Regions from separate parts of the Paraconexibacter sp. genome, predicted to be linked through region 2. Evidence: riboswitches for the same ligand, from Rfam matches in the RefSeq annotation. Region 2 holds a riboswitch; the other holds the start of a gene.
What was found. Region 2 has a riboswitch for cyclic di-GMP ahead of ACME2J_RS14240 (type IV pilin protein). Riboswitches for the same ligand answer to the same signal wherever they lie in the genome.
Positions count from the first base shown of each region.

Region 1 (7,734 bases), on a different contig from region 2:
GCCTGCTCGAGCATCTGCTTCGTGCGGTCCGAGCGGGGGCCCTCGAGGAGGAAGTTGCCGATGTTCTCGAGCGTGACGACGTCGTCGGCGATGATCCCGGCGTAGACCTCGGCGACCTCGTCCTGGCGGCGGAGGAAGAGGCCGTGGAGCCAGAAGGGCCCCACCTTCGTGCGCTCGACGGGCTCGAAGATGAGGGACATCCCGAGGAGGTTCGTGGTCCAGCCGACGACGACGCCGAGGATCGGGAGGAGCCACCACTGGTGGAAGCCGTAGTCGAGCGCGGCGACCGGGATCCCGAGGAGGAAGCCGAAGTAGAAGCCGAAGTTCACCATGAGCTTCAGCTCGCGCTCGCCGACGTCCTTGAAGATGCGGTTGACGAGCTCGGGGTGCCGGTCGAAGTGGTCGATGACCATGATCTTCGGGTCGAGCAGCTGGTCGATGTAGAGCCCGATCTCGTCGGTGATCTGCTTGACGATCGCGGGGAGCTGCTGGCGGACGCGCTCGTAGACCGTGTTCTTCACGCTCTGCGGGACGTCGGCCCACAGCGCGGGATGCTCGCGCTGCATGACGCGATCGACGATGCCGGGGATCTCCGGCTCGAACATCTGGACGATGTGGTTCGCGATCTGGTCCGGCTCGAGCTGCTGGTAGAACTCGCCCGGCGTCCCGAGCTTCGCGATCGCCTTGTCGACCGCGATCGAGCCCATCTTCGCCGCGCGCGCGGGGACGATGCCCTGCCAGCCGACGCCCCCCTGCATGATCCCCGGCACCTCTTGGACCTTGCGCGGGAGCAGCGTCGCGACCCTGTCGAGGCCGGGGACGCGGACGCCGTGGAACCGCACGGGGTTGAAGAGCATGATGACCCCGCTCCAGTTGATGAGCCAGCCGATCGCCCCGGTGAAGAGGGGGATCGTGATGAGGTGGAGCCAGTCGACGCCTCCCCCCTCCGCCGCGATCATCGTCACGCCCACGGCGGGCACCGTACAGCCTTTGCCGCTTCCTGACCGGGTGGTCAGGCCGTCGCGCCATCTCCCGGTGCGAGGGGAGGGCGGATGACCGGGCGCATGAGGAGCCACGAGAGCCACACCCCGAGCGCGAAGAGCGGGATCCCCATCGCGATCTTCGCGGTGCCGAGCGCGACGAGCGCGTCGGCGAAGTAGAGGGGGAGCTGGACGGCGAGCCGCGTGAAGAAGAGGGCGGCCCACAGCAGGGTGACGCGGGTGGCCGCGCGGACGAACGCCGGGTCCGTGCGCCAGGCGCGGAAGTCCGACCGGGACTTGCAGCGCTCGCCCTCGCACGCCGGCTTCTCGAGGGCGGCGGGATTCCGCGGGCGGGCGCCGAGCGCGATCGCGAGGTAGCCGATGAGCGGACGGCGGACGGCGGCCGAGACGAGGAAGACGGCGCCCCAGCCGAGGTTCGCGAGGAGCCCGGGGAGGAAGAAGTCCTCGGCGTTGCCGGTCCGCGTCGCGACGAACCCCGCGAGCGCGACGCCGAAGAGGCCGCTGAGCGCGTACTGCACGGTCTGCCCGCGCACGATCCGCGCGAAGCCGAGCACGACGGTGATCGCGACCGCGACGATCGCCGCCGTCTTCACCTCCTGGCCGGCCACCGTGTAGACGACGACGAACGCGGCGGCGGGGGCCGCCGACTCCGCCGCGCCGAGCGGGCCGCCGATCGCGTCGGCGAGCGACGGCGGCATGGGGGCGCCTTCGTCCTCGAGGACCTCGATCCGGTCGGCGGCGTCGGTGGTCACCCCCCTGATGATGGCGGGTAGCGTCCGCGGGGTGTCCACCGCCCGGGTCCTCGACGTCGCGGACGTGCGCCGGCTCGCCCTCCACGCGCAGGGCCTCGCGGTCGATCCGCCGGGCCGGCCGCCCGCCGGCGAGGAGTCGAGGCGCATCGCGGAGGTCGTGCGCCGCCTCGGCTGCCTGCAGCTCGATCCCGTCGCGACGGTCGCTCGCTCGCCCCGTCTCGTCCTCGCGGCGCGCATCGGGGCGGTCGACGAGGACCACATCGCCGAGGCCGCGTATCGCGAGCGGCAGCTCTTCGAGTACTGGGCTCACGAGGCGTCGCTCTGCCACGTCGACGACCTCCCGGTGCATCGCGCGGCGATGCGCCGCCACCTCGACGGTCCGTCGCCGCGGACCGCGCGCCGGCGGGCGTTCCTCGAGGCGAACCGCGGCTTCGCGCGCAGCGTCCTGCGCACGCTCCGGCGCGACGGCCCGCTGCCGGCCCGCGCGCTCACGGACCGCTCGGCCGAGCCGTGGCGTCACGGCCACTGGACCGACGAGGTGTCCTCGCGCCAGACCGTCGCCCGGATGCTCGACGTCCTCTGGATGACGGGGCGGATCGGCGTCGCGGATCGCGACGCGCCGGGCGGCGCGCGCCGCTGGGACCTCCTGGAGCGCTGCCTGCCGGCCGACGCCCCGGAGGGCGTCCCGCGCGGGCCCGCCGCCGTCACGCGCGCCGCCGCGCTGCGGGCGGTGCGGATGCTCGGGGTCGCGCGTGCACCCGAGGTCCGTGCGCACTTCACGCGCGGGCGGTACGAGGATCTCCCCGGCGTCCTGCGCCGCCTGGCCCGGCGGGACGGTCCGCTCGCGGAGGTCGCGGTCCGCGGCGACGACGGCGCGCTGCTCCCCGGCCCCTGGTACGCGCACGAGGAGGACGTCGCGCGTCTCGGCGACCTCGAGCCCGGCCGCGCCTCGCTCGCCCTCTCGCCGTTCGACAACCTCCTCTGCGACCGCCGTCGCACGGAGGCGGTCTTCGGGTTCTCGCACCGACTCGAGATCTACGTCCCGGCGGACCGGCGCCGATGGGGGTACTACGTCCTCCCGGTCCTCGTCGGCGAGCGCCTCGTCGCCCGCGCCGACGCCGCGCTCGACCGCGGGACGGGCGTCCTCCGGGTCCACGGGCTCCACCGCGAGCCCGGGGCGGACGATCGCGAGGCGCGCGACGGGACCGACGCGGCGCTCGACCGCCTCTCGACGAACGTCGGAGCCGGCGGCGTGGAGATCGCGCGGATGGCGTAGCCTCGCTCCGATGTCCGTGCGCAGCTCCGCTCTCGTCGCCGCGACGCTCGTCGCCCTCGCCGGCTCGGGCGCCGTCGCCTCCGCCGGGGTCTCCGGCCCGGAGGACGACGCCCCGCCGCCGCCCCGCTCGGTGTGGCCCAAGGCGAACAAGGGCTTCGACGCCGGCACCCGGTTCACGTTCAAGGTCCGCACGACCGGCAACGACGCCCTCTTCGTCCGCGTCTCCAAGTCGAAGAAGAAGGCGAAGGACGGGCGGCTCAAGAACCCCGTCTACTTCCGCAAGATGGGTCGCCGCAAGGGCAGCCTCTTCACGAAGAAGGTCGAGCGCTACCGCGGGCTGCGCAGCCACTTCATCAACCGGCCGGGCACGTACTACTGGCAGGCCCACCGCATCGACTGCAGCGAGCAGGAGGACTGCTACGTCGAGGGTCCGGTGCGGAAGCTGCGGATCCTCGGGGACTGAGAGCCCCGTCCCCGGGCGCCGGCGCTGCGGCGCGGCGCCACACCTCCCCCGCACACGTCGCGGCGCACCGGCACGTGTGGAGAATCAGCGACGCGGAGCGTCGCTGGAACGCCACACGTCGTGACCCACGCACGCGGACGCCCCGCCCCGCGGTGCGCGCGGGACGGGGCGTCGGGCGAGGCGCGAGGTCCTAGCGGAGCCCGCCGATGATCGGCAGGTTCCCGAGGATCGAGTCGAGGAGGCCGCCGACGACGGGGATCCCGCCGAGGTCGGGGATGAGGCCCTCGAGGCCGCCGAGGAGGCCGCCGGGCGCGGCCGAGCCGGAGTCGCCGCCCGCGGCGTCGCCGCCGGGGAGCCCGGCGAGGATGCCGGAGACGCCGGGGATGGTCGCGAGGAGCTCGTTGACCATCGTCATGACGCCGTCGATCGTGGCGGTGATGGTCGCGCCCATCTGCTCGATCATCGGCGTGAGGCCGGCGAGGACCGTCGTCACCGTCGCGAGCGCCTGGGCGACGGGCTCCTGCGCGGCGACGGGGAGGGACGGGATGAGCGTGCCGAGCTGCGAGGTGACGTGGTCGAGCGCGGCGGTCGCCATCTCCATCGCCGTCGCGACGAGGTCGGTGATGCGCGTGGGGAGCGCGTCCATGTCGAGCGCCGCGAGGGCCTCGAGCGCCGCGGGGGCCTGCGCCGTGAGCGCGGCGAGCGCCTGGGCGGCGATCGCCTTCAGCTGCTCGTCCTCGATGCGGTCGACGAGCGACTGCAGGGAGGCGATGACGGAGTCGCGGCTCGCGAGCGTCGGGCGCAGACCCTGGGCGAGCCGGCGCTGGAGGGTGCCGTCGGCCTGCTCGATGAGCGCGGCGTAGTCGGCGACGTTCTGCGCCTGCAGCGCCCCGGCCGCGGCGAGCGCGCCGATCGCGCGCTCCTGGGCGGTGTGGGAGCGGGCGCGGGCGGCGTAGCGGCGCGCGGTGCGGGCGGCGTTGGCGCCGGTGCGGCGGGAGCGCTTGAGGCGCGAGACGGCCTTGCGGTCGCTGCCGCGGTCGACGAGACGCTCGAGGGAGCTCGTCGCCTCCATCGCCTTCTCGACGTGGCGGGCGACGTCCTTCGACGTCGGGGTCTTCGCGGCCTGGGCGCTCGCGGGGACGATCGCGACGGCGGCGAGCGCCGCTGCCGCGATCCTGGTCAGACGGTGGGACACGGAATGCTCCTTCGGGCGACTGGGCGGCCTCCGGGCGGAGGCCCCTGGTTGTGCGACCCCGCCTCGCGACGGGTGTGCCTTTTTCCGAGGCGGCGGATCATCCGTGCCTCAACCCTCGAGAGGGGGAACGTGGGGCGAATGTGAGCGCGCGACCTCGTATGTGGCGCGTCGGCGCTCATGGGACCTCGACGACGACCTCGCCCGCGGAGGTGCCCTCGGCGACGACGGAGCCGACGTCCGAGTCCTCGACGACGACGCTCGTCCCCGGCGTCGCCCGCGGCGTCGCGGGGGCGGGAGCGGGCGGGGCGGGGGCCGGCGCGGAGGCCGCGGGCTCCGTGCCCTCCGGGACGATCGCGCCCGCCTCGCCGGTCACCTCGACCTCGATGACGTCGGGCTCCGCCTCGGCGGCCGGGACGGTCACGGCCGTGCTCTCGCGGCGCTCGCGCGCTGCTTCGCGGCGTGCGGTCGCACGCTCGGCCGCGGCCTCCCGGCGACGGCGGTCGGCCGCGCGGCGCTGCGCTGCGCGCTCGGCGGCCTCGGCGTCCCGCAGGCGGGCCGCCGGGGTGGGCTCGTCGGCCGCGCGCTCGACCGCGGGGGCGGAGCCTGGCCCGGACGCCTCGGGTGTCGCTGCGGCCTCCCGCTCGGCGGGTCGCTGCGGCTGCTCGGCGACGGCGAGCGAGCCGGCGCCGATCGCGCCGATCGCGGCGCAGACGGCCGCGCACTTCGCGGCGACGCCGGCGCCCGCGATCCACGCGCCGATCGCGCCGAGGCCGCTCGCGCCGCCGACCGCGGCGACGCCGGCGGCCCCGGCCCCCGCGCCCGCGCTCGCGAGTGCGACGACCGGGCCGGCCGGGAAGAGGACGTGGAGGTCGCGTCGACGACGCCGGCGCAGGCTCCGGCGCGCCGTGCTCACGGCCTGGCGGGCCGCGGCGTCGGACGGCATCTCGAGCGCGCTCGCGATCTCGTCGTGCCGCAGGCCGCCGAGCTCGTGGAGGACGAGCGCGCAGCGCTGGCGCTCGGGGAGGGCGCGGAGGTCGTCGAGGAGCTCGGCGAGCCGCTCCCGCTCGACCGTGCGGTCGCTCGCCGCGGGGACGAGCTCCGCGATCGCCTCGTCGGAGAGGTCGGCTTCGGCGGCCGGGGGTCGCCGGCGCAGCACGGCGAGCGCCTCGCGGTGAGCGATCTTGTACAGCCAGGCGCGCAGCGCGGTCGGCTCGGCGCGTCCGTCGGCGATGGCCCGGAGGCCCGCGGCGAGCGCCGCCTGGGCGGCGTCCTCGGCGTCGGCGTGCTGGAGGACGATCGTGCGGCAGTAGCGCTCGAGCGCCGCCCGGTAGCGGGCGTCGATCGCCTCGAGCGCCGCCTCGTCGCCACGCGCGGCCTCGCGGACGAGCTCGGCGTCGCTCGCGCGCGCTCCGGCGCCGGGACGGCGGCGCGGCAGGGGCGGGCGGGGCGCGACGAGGGCCATGCCCCGGCTATCGGCACGCCCGGCGCCTTCTTCAACCCGTGCCGCAGCTGCGGTGGACGTCCCCGGGGACGCCGGGCGGGCGGTGCTAGAGGCCCTTCGGGTGGCGCACGGTGAAGCCGGCCGTCGAGCGGCCGCCCGTCTGCCACCGCGAGCCGGTCTGCTTCAGCCCGCTCGTGTCGAAGCGCAGGCCCCCGACCGTCATGAACGCATGGCCGCCGTTGGCGTAGATCGTCACCCACTTGCCGGGGCCCGGCTCGCCCCACTCCGCGAACTGCCCGGACACCATCGTGCGGTCGATGAGTCCGGCGGCAGCGAAGGCGTAGGACATCGACGCCGAGCAGTCGTAGGCCGTGTCGATCCACTTCCCGTGCCCTCCGCCGTAGACGTACGGCTTCCTCGCGACCTGGTTGCCCGCGTGGATGATGGCGCGGACCGCCCGCGGCGCGGTCGGGGGCGCGGCGGCGAGGCCGTCCGGCATGAGCGTCGCCGCGTTGACGATGTCACGGCCGCTCGTCTTCCCGCCCCCGGGGAGCTCGAACGCCTCGCGCAGCTCGGCGGCGACCTCGGCGTCGGAGGGCGCACCGCTCGCCGGCCGGCCCTCGGCCTCGCCGCGCGCGGCGCTCGCGACATCACCCTCCGGGGCGCTCTCGGCGGCATCGCCGGTCGCGTCCTCGGTCGCATCGTCCTCCGCGGAGCTCGCCGGAGGCGCGGGGATCGGCAGCGCGGGCACCTCCGCGCGAAACGGCGCGATGCGCCCGGGGTCACCGGCGGCGGCGCCGCAGGCGACGATGCCCGCCGCCGACGCGACGAGCGCGAGGAACGCGCCGAGCGACCTCAGGGCCATGGCGCGAGAGCGTACCCTGGGGCGGCGCCGCGGGCGCAGCTACTCCTCGACGACGAGGGTCGCCGAGGGATCGTCGCCCGCGAGACGCAGCACGTATCGCCCGGGATCGAACGGGCCGACGTCGGCCTCGCCCGTGCCGTCGGCGGGGACGTCGACCGTCGCGTCCTCGCCCGGCCCGAGGCCGTCCTCGAGCACGACCTCGTAGGGGCGCCCGTCCGCCGAGGTGACCTCGAGGCGCACCGGGACCGCGAACGGCACGGTGACCTCCTCCGGCGCGAGGCCGTCCGCGGAGGCCTCGAAGCGGGCCTCGACCCCGCCGGCAGGCACCTCCTCGCCGCTCGCCGGGGCATCGAGGCTCGGGTCGTCGCTGCACGCGCCGAGCGCGAGCGCCGCCGCGGCGAGCAGCCCTGCGAGCGCGGGCGGAGGAGAAAAGCGCACCATCGGCCGCGAGCATTCCACACGGCGACACCGGCCGGTGGGGGATGCGAAGCGCGGGCGCGACTGCTCTCCTCGCTGGCGTGTCCCGCGCGCGCGCGATCGCCGTCCTCCCGTTCGCGGTCGCGGCGCTCCTCGGCCCGGCGGCCTCCGCCCAGGGGCCGCAGCAGCCCAACGGCGCGACCGTCGTCGTCCTGGCCGGCGAGCGCGCCGGCGGCTGGGTGGACGGCCTCGGGACCGCCGCGCGGCTGAGCGCGCCGGCCGGGATCGCCCTCGACGGCAACGGCAACGTCCTCGTCGCCGACA
Region 1 covers NZ_JBLKKY010000007.1:7,669-15,402, reverse strand. The annotation lists gene ACME2J_RS03960 (hypothetical protein) at 1-971, opposite strand, end outside; gene ACME2J_RS03955 (DUF3159 domain-containing protein) at 1,013-1,753, opposite strand; gene ACME2J_RS03950 (DNA glycosylase AlkZ-like family protein) at 1,785-3,029, shown strand; gene ACME2J_RS03945 (hypothetical protein) at 3,040-3,492, shown strand; gene ACME2J_RS03940 (hypothetical protein) at 3,683-4,687, opposite strand; cyclic di-GMP riboswitch class I at 4,699-4,776, opposite strand; gene ACME2J_RS03935 (RNA polymerase sigma factor) at 4,863-6,149, opposite strand; gene ACME2J_RS03930 (hypothetical protein) at 6,235-6,993, opposite strand; gene ACME2J_RS03925 (cupredoxin domain-containing protein) at 7,033-7,434, opposite strand; gene ACME2J_RS03920 (NHL repeat-containing protein) at 7,512-7,734, shown strand, end outside.
Region 1: it holds a riboswitch for cyclic di-GMP, as region 2 does, so the genes downstream of both, ACME2J_RS03940 (hypothetical protein) here and ACME2J_RS14240 (type IV pilin protein) in region 2, are expected to answer to the same signal.

Region 2 (7,734 bases):
TGATGCCGGTCCCGACGAGCACGCCGCCGTCGTACCACTCGTACTTGAGCGGCTGGCCCTCCGGGTCGTAGGACGCCGAGCCGTCGAGCACGATGCCCTGCGTCGAGGCCGTGGCGGTGAACGCGGCGACCGGGTGGCGGTTCTGGTTGCGCAGGAAGACGCCGGAGCTGATCGAGGTCTCGGGCACCGTGTCGGTCCCGTCGTCGTCGACGAAGAGGTCGATGTGGATCGACGTGATCTCGCTGAGGTTCGTCGCATCGACCGAGAACACCGGGCGCGTGCCGTTGACGATCGCCTCCACGACCGTGTCGGTCCCGTTCCAGCCCGCCGCGGGGCAGCCGGCCGTCGACGGGACCGCCGGCGGGTTCGCGGTCGTCCAGTGCTGCGTCTGCGTGACGAGGCGCTTGTTCGCGTCGTCGAGGCAGTAGCGGCGGCGCATGACGTTGAGCAGGTTCTCCCCCGCGCCCGGGCTCTCCGGCGCGACCGTCTTGAAGACGATGTCGTTCGGGCTCACCGCGTCGAACGCCTGCGGCTGCTCGAGCGTCGGGCTCGCGAGGTTCCGGAGGTCGCGGGAGAGCTCCTCGACGGTGCGCCGCGCGGCGTCCTGCGCGTCGACCCGCACGCTCGCCTCGCTCTGGTCGCTGCGCGCGCTCTCGTAGGTGAAGAGCGTCGCGCCCAGGACGATGACGAGGAGGCTCATCGCGACGAGCAGCCCGGTGAGGCTCTCGCCGCGCTCTTCGCCCAGGCGACTGCGAAGGCGGCGGATCATCCGGTCACCGGTCCCAGGAAGGTGCTCTCGGCCATGTTCTCGTCGACGGCGACGACCCAGTAGGTGTGGCTCGTCCCCTTCGCCGTCGCGTCGGTGTAGGTGAGCTCGGACCCGGTGCCCGTGCGGTCGAAGCGCGACGCGATCGTCGTGCCGTCCCGGTAGATCCGGTAGTACTCGACGCTGTCGCCGAGGTCCGAGTCCGAGCCGGCGTCCCAGGTGAGGACGGGCACGCCGCTCGCGGTCGAGACCTGGAGGTTCGACGGCGGGCTCGGCGGCGAGTTGAAGATCGACGTCGTCGCGTCGTTCGACTTCGCTCCCTCGCGCAGCGGGGTGCCGGGCGTCGTGTCGACGGCGACGGCGTAGTAGGTGTGCGAGCCGGCCGGCGGGCTCGTCTCCCGGCAGCTCGTCGCCTTCGTGAGGGTGCACACCATCACGGGCGTGGAGAGCGGCCTCTTGCGGTAGACGCGGTACCCCATGATGTCGCGCTCGGAGTTCGCCCGCCACTCGAAGTCGACGACGCCGTTGTTGAGACCGGCGTCGAAGTCCTTCACGGGGTACGGGACGCGGCGGTTGATCGTCATCGCGGTCTGGCGGATCGAGCCGAACTGGCCGAAGCGGTCGAAGGCCTTCGCGCCGACGAGGTACGTGCCGTCGAGGACCTCGCCCTCGTTCGGCGACGACCCGCTCGACACGCTGCCGAGCTGCCAGGTGAACGACCAGCTCGTGTCGGCGCCGGTCGCCGCACCCTGGGCGGTGCCGTCGACGTACCAGGCGGCGCTCTCCGCCGGGGCGTTCGTCGCCGCGGTGAAGCTCACGCTCGAGCCTCCGGAGATCGGCGACGCGTTGCCGGGGGTGACGGAGACGACGGCGGGCGCGGCGGCGAGACCCGGGTTCGCGATCGCGGTCGCCTGGAGCGAGTACCGCGTGCCGCCGCCCTTGTCCCAGCGGACGAGGACGACCAGGCGCTTGTAGTCGGAGGGCACGGTGTCGGTCCCCTCGTGCGGGCAGACGAGGAGGCAGATCCCCACGCTCGCCTCGGTGAGGTTGTCGACGGTGCCGTCGAGGTCGAGGTCGATGCCGCAGTCGCCGACGCTGAGGCCGGCGGTCGCCGCGAGGTTCGTGCCCTGGATGCTGCCGTCGACGCCGAGGAGCTCGCGGCACTCCTCCGGGGTCGTCTGGCCGTTGCCGCTCGCGCAGAAGAGCGTGCCGTCGTGATCTCCGGTGCCGTCGGCCGCATCGTCGACGTCGCAGACCCCGACGGCGACCGTGTAGTCGTAGCCGCGGCGGCGGATCGTCCAGCCTCCGCCCGTCGGCGTCGAGTCGGCGAGCTCGGGCGTCGCCTGGACCTTCGAGACGACGGCGGCGGGGACGAGCGCGTCGTAGGGCACGGAGCGCACCTCCTCGACGATCTCGCGCTGCAGCGAGACGGCCTGCTCGCGAGCCTTCGTCGTCGTCGTCACGGCGTTCGCCATGTCGAGCATCGAGACCGTGCCGAGCATCCCGACGAGGAGGATCACGGTCGCGATCATCACCTCGACGAGAGTGAGACCGGATTCGCAGCGGAGGGACGCCGGACGCTCCATGCACCCTGTGTCGGCCTCTTTCGACCGGCGACGACTCATCCGGCGGGATCTGGACGAGTGGTCGATGGCCCCCTCCCCAGTTGCTGGACGGAGGCTGGACGGGTGCCCCACCGATCGTGGAACGAGTGAGGGGGCGGTCCCGCCACGGGACCGCCCCCTCACCGAAACGCGGACGAGGCGGGCCCGGGGGCCCGCCTCGTCGTGAAGCGACTGATGTCGGTGAGCCGACTACCAGGAGCCGCTCGTCGGGCAGCCGCCGTTGCCGGCGGTCGTGCACGAGCGGGTGAAGACGCCGGCGCCGGTCTTCGTGATCGTGAACGCGTTGCCGGTCTCCGAGGCCGCCGTGACGGTGTAGCTGTCGGCGGTCGTGATGTTGACGCTGCCGCCGGTGCCCGTGACCGTGCTGCCGAGGAGGACCTGCGGCGAGGACGAGCAGTTCGTCGGCGTCTGGCGCTCGTCGACGAGGCACGACTCGAGCTGGGTCACGGCGTTGCGGGCGTCGGACTTCGCGGCGGAGTCCTTCGCCTTGTCGCGCTGACCGAGGAACGTCGGGAGCGCGATCGCGGCGAGGATGCCGATGATCAGGATGACGACGAGCAGCTCGATGAGCGTGAAGCCACCCTCGTCGTTGCGGAACTTCTGCAGCATGTGATCCTCCTGGGATCTGGGACCTGTGGTTTGCGCCAGCTCCGCGGTTCTCCGCCCCCGTGGGTCCTTCCCGGCCCGGTGGCAGCTCGGCTGCCTCACGTGTGCGAGGCCCGTGGCTTTGCGTCCCGCCCTCACGGACGGTTTGCCGTTGGCACCTTGGCTCTGGCTTCTGACACGTCCCCCATCGGCGCCTCCCCAGAAGCCCTTGAGCACTTGGACGTTCGTCCTACGCACCGCCGGTGCGGCGGGAGGACGGCGCCACGGACGGGGTCCGGCAGGGATCTGCGACGATCCGGCGAGTGGTCGCGCGCCGCCTGCTCCTCTACCTCGCCCTCGTGCTGCTCGTCCTCTCCGTCGCCGGCCTGCTCGCCTCGAGCCCCGATTCCGGGGACGACGAGGCGTCCGCCCCGCCCTCGGCCGGCCCCGCTCCCGCGACCGTCGACCGGGTCGAGGCGACGCTGCCGTCCGAGGAGCCGGTCGAGGCCATGGTCGGCGACGTCCTCGCGCTCACGGTCCGCACCGACGAGGCCGGCCGCGCGGAGATCGCAGAGCTCGGCGTCGACGTGCCGATCGGGCCCGGGCTCGAGACGCCGATCCTCGTCCCGCTCGAGCGCGCCGGCCGCTTCCCCGTCACCCGCCGTCTCTCGGACGAGCGCCTCGGCACGCTCGTCGTCCGCCCGCGGTGAAGCACGTCGAGTCCACGCTGGAGCGGCGCGCCGACGCCCTCGACGGGCTGCGGGGCCTCGCCTGCATCGCCGTCATCACCTACCACGCGTGGCTCTACAAGGCAGGGACCGAGCCGTTCTCGAGCCGCCGGGAAGGGCTCTTCGACGACACGATCCACGAGCTGCGACTCGGGCTGACGTGCTTCTTCGTCCTCAGCGGCTTCCTCCTCTTCACGCCGTGGGTGAAGGCGGCGATCGAGAAGCGCCCGTCGCCGAGGCTCGGCCCCTACGCGCTGCGGCGCGCCGCCCGCATCGCGCCCGCGTACTACCTCGCGCTCTTCGGGTCGATCGCGCTGCTGTCGGGCCGCCGGGGCGACGACCCGGCGATCCGGCTGCCGCCGAGCGAGGATCTCTGGACGTACTTCGTCTTCGGGCAGAACTTCCAGACCGACACGGTCCTCAAGCTCGACCCGCCGATGTGGTCGCTCGCGACGGAGCTCATGTTCTACGCGGTCCTCCCGATCTTCGGCTGGATCGCGATGCGCAAGCTCTGGCACCGCGGGCGGACGGGGCTCCTCGTCGCCTGCGGGGTCATGTTCGGCGGGGGCGTCGCCTTCAACGCGTGGCTCGCCGCCGATCCCGATCTCAACGCCTACGTGCTCTCCAAGCAGGTCCCCGCCTTCGCGACCTACTTCGCGCTCGGGATGCTCGCGGCCGTCGTCGCGTACGGCTGGAGGACGTCCTCGCGCGCGATCCTGTGGTCGCTCTACGCCGGCGGGATCCTCGCCGTCCTCCTCGGCGCCTGGTGGGCGGCCGACTGGGGCGCGCGCGCGGACCGCGTGCAGTGGCGCGACACGGGCGCGGCGCTCGGGTTCGCGGCGATCGTCGTGGCGGCGTGGATCTCCGCGCGCCCCGCGCGGTTCCTCGTCTGGCCGCCGTTCGTGTGGATCGGCATCGTCTCCTACGGGATCTACCTCTGGCACGTCCCGTTCATGGTGTCGCTGCGCGCGGAGGATCTCCTCCCCTCGTCGACGCCGGGGACGCTCGCGGTCGTGGCGGTGCCGACCCTCATCGTCGCGTCGCTCAGCTGGTACAAGGTCGAGAAGCCGACGCAGGACAGGGCGCGGCGCAAGCGCGCGTCCCGCCCCCGGGTGCCGGAGCCGACGGGCGTCCCCGGCCGCGAGGCGCCCTGAGGACGAGGCGGGGGGGGGGCTCAGCCCGCCTCGGAGCGCAGCCGCTCGCCCGCCTCCTGGGCGTCGTGCTCGGGGATGAAGCTCCCCGAGCCCTCGCACCACGGGCAGGTGACGCTGTGCTCGGAGCCCCCGAGGCGCGAGACGAGAGTGCCGGTGCCGCGGCACGGCGTGCACTGCTGACGGGTGTCGGGGGCGTCCTCGGCCACGACGGCGCACAGTAGCGACCCGGCCTCGCGGCCGCGGGTCGGTCGTCCGTCCACCGCTCTCACCGGATCTCGGGAAGCTGCCGATGAGGGGCGGGATGCGACCCGTATCGCGTTTCCGTCACGACGACGGGTTCACGCTCGTCGAGGTGATGGTGACAGCGGTCATCCTCGCCTTCGGCCTGCTCAGCATCCTCACCCTCGTCGACCGCGCGAACGGGACGACGACGACCACCGTCGGCCGCGAGGCGGCGACGAACATCGCGCGCGAGGTCGTCGAGCGGGCCCACGCCGTCGACTACGGCGACCTCACCCCGGGCCTCGCGCCGCAGGCCCTGCGCGCCGCGGTCGACCCGACCGGGGCGCGCGAGAGCGTCGCGACGACCGCGACGCGCTGGACGATCCCGTCCGGGCGCTCGGCGACCGGTCAAGGGAGCCCGCCGCGCATCGACCTCGACGTGACCGCCTGCTCGGTCCTCGCCCCCTCGAGCCGGCCGCGCGTCATCGACCCCACCCTGACGCTGTGCCGGTCCGCCGGCGGCGGGTCGGGCGGCGGCACGACCACGACCACCTCGTCGGGCTCCTGCTCGATCCGGGCGACCGACGACCCGACGATCGGCGTGACGATCGAGCTCCTCGTGTCCGTCGACCTGTGCGTCGGCGGGGCGCTCGCCGGCGCGGTGTGCACGCTCCTCGGACCGACCGCGCCGCTCGACGCCGTCCTCGACCCGCTCGTCGGCGAGGACGGCGCGGTCAACGTCCTCCTCGGCACGCTCGGCGGCTCGTTCGGAGCCGATCTGTGCGGCGGCCGGCCCGTCGTGCCCGTCCCCGACGGCACCGCTCCGGCGGACAGCGCCCGGCGCGTCGCCGTCACCGCCTCGTGGGGTCCGCGCGACACGCAGTCGGTGACGCTCACGACGATCGTCCCGAGGCCCTCGTGACCGGTCACCGCAGCCTCGCCGCCCGCCTGCGGGCGCAGGACGGCGTCTCGCTCGTCGAGCAGCTCATCGTCATGGCCGTCGCGCTCGTCGTCCTCTTCGCGGTCCTCGACACCGCGGAGAACTTCACCTCGAGCTCGGCCGCGAACACGCGGCTCACCGACGCCGAGGACCGGATGCGCACGGAGATGGCGACGCTCGCGACCGACCTGCGGCAGGCGCCGCCCATCAACGCGTCCGCGTCGCCGGGGGAGATCACGCCGATCGCCGTCGCCCGCCCGCACGACGTCATCTTCCGCGACCCCGACGCCGCCGGCGGCTGGATCCGGTACTGCACCGGCGCGTCGACATCGGCGCCCGGCCAGCGCGCCCTGCGCCGCGGCGAGATGACCGGCGGCTTCACCGATCCCGGCGCGGACTGCCCGTCGGGGACGAGCGGCGGCTGGACCTACGGGGACGTCCTCCCCGAGGGCGTCCGCGAGGAGGAGCGCCTCTTCGCCTACAGCGGCTGCGCCTCGCCCGCGAGCTGCGCGGCCACGAACGTGGAGACGGTGATGGTGACCATCGCGATCGAGCACGTCGAGGGTCGGACGCTGCGCCTCACGAGCGCCGTGACGCCGAGGAACCTCGGATGACGCGCCGTCGAGCCATCGGCGACACGGGCCGCGAGCACGGGTTCATCCTCGTCCCGGCGATGGTCCTCATCGCCCTGCTCCTCGGGCTCGGCCTCGCGATGCTCTCGATCGTCGACACGCAGTCGAGCGCCTCCGGCCGCGAGCGCGCCGACAACCGCGCGTTCAACGCGGCGGAAGGGGTCGCGCGCAGCGCGGCGCTCGTCCTCGCCTCGACCGAGCACTGGCAGAGCAGCGCGGCGCGGACACGCAGCGGCAGCGACGCCGCGACCTGCGGCTCCGGCGACCAGACCTACGACGACGGGGCGACGAACGCGTTCGGCGCGGCACTCGCCGACGTCGTCGAGCAGGGCTACGGCGAGGACGCCGGGGACTGGAGCGTGAACGTCTGCCGGGTGAGCAGCACGACCGAGGCGTGGAGCGACGCGTACCTCGACTCGCGCGTCGCCTACGCGGAGACCGCGACGGCGACGCGCGACTGGCTGTGGGTCCGGGGCCGGGCCACCGTCGCGGGCTCCACGAAGACCGTCGCGCTCAAGGTGCGCGCGGACCGGGTGACGCTCCCGCTGCCGACCGACTACGCGGTGAAGACCGGCTCGTTCGGCACGAGCGACGTGCACTCGACGCTCGGGACGCTCCTCTCGACCGGGAACAGCCTCCTCGGCGTCGTCGGCGGGCTCCTCAACGACGGCGACAGCGTCATCGAGGACAACTCCGCGAAGGTGGCCGTCCGCTGCGGGATCCTCCACCTGCTCGAGGGGCAGATCTGCCTCGCGGGCACGCTCGCGTCGCTCGCGGGCGGCGTCGACATGCTCGGCCTCAGCCCGCTCAACACGCTGCTCGGCACCGACCGCTTCGTCCAGGACACCTCGCGCCACGTCGCGACGAAGGCCCAGCTCGAGGCGTGGCGCGCCGAGGCGATGGCCGGCGGCACCTACTTCGCCACCCGCAACGACGGCGCCGAGTGCCAGCCGACGGCCGACCTCAGCGGCAAGGTCGTCTGGATCGAGCAGGTCGGCGACGGCAGCGGCCGCTGCGACATCACGAGCACCCGGACCGCGAAGGCGCTCGTCGTCTGGCGGGGGCGGGTGCGGGTCCTCGGG
Region 2 covers NZ_JBLKKY010000041.1:4,124-11,857, forward strand. The annotation lists gene ACME2J_RS14230 (PKD domain-containing protein) at 1-769, opposite strand, end outside; gene ACME2J_RS14235 (prepilin-type N-terminal cleavage/methylation domain-containing protein) at 766-2,391, opposite strand; gene ACME2J_RS14240 (type IV pilin protein) at 2,581-3,000, opposite strand; cyclic di-GMP riboswitch class I at 3,078-3,157, opposite strand; gene ACME2J_RS14245 (hypothetical protein) at 3,300-3,686, shown strand; gene ACME2J_RS14250 (acyltransferase family protein) at 3,683-4,858, shown strand; gene ACME2J_RS14255 (YuiA family protein) at 4,879-5,064, opposite strand; gene ACME2J_RS14260 (type IV pilus modification PilV family protein) at 5,160-6,002, shown strand; gene ACME2J_RS14265 (PulJ/GspJ family protein) at 5,999-6,634, shown strand; gene ACME2J_RS14270 (hypothetical protein) at 6,631-7,734, shown strand, end outside.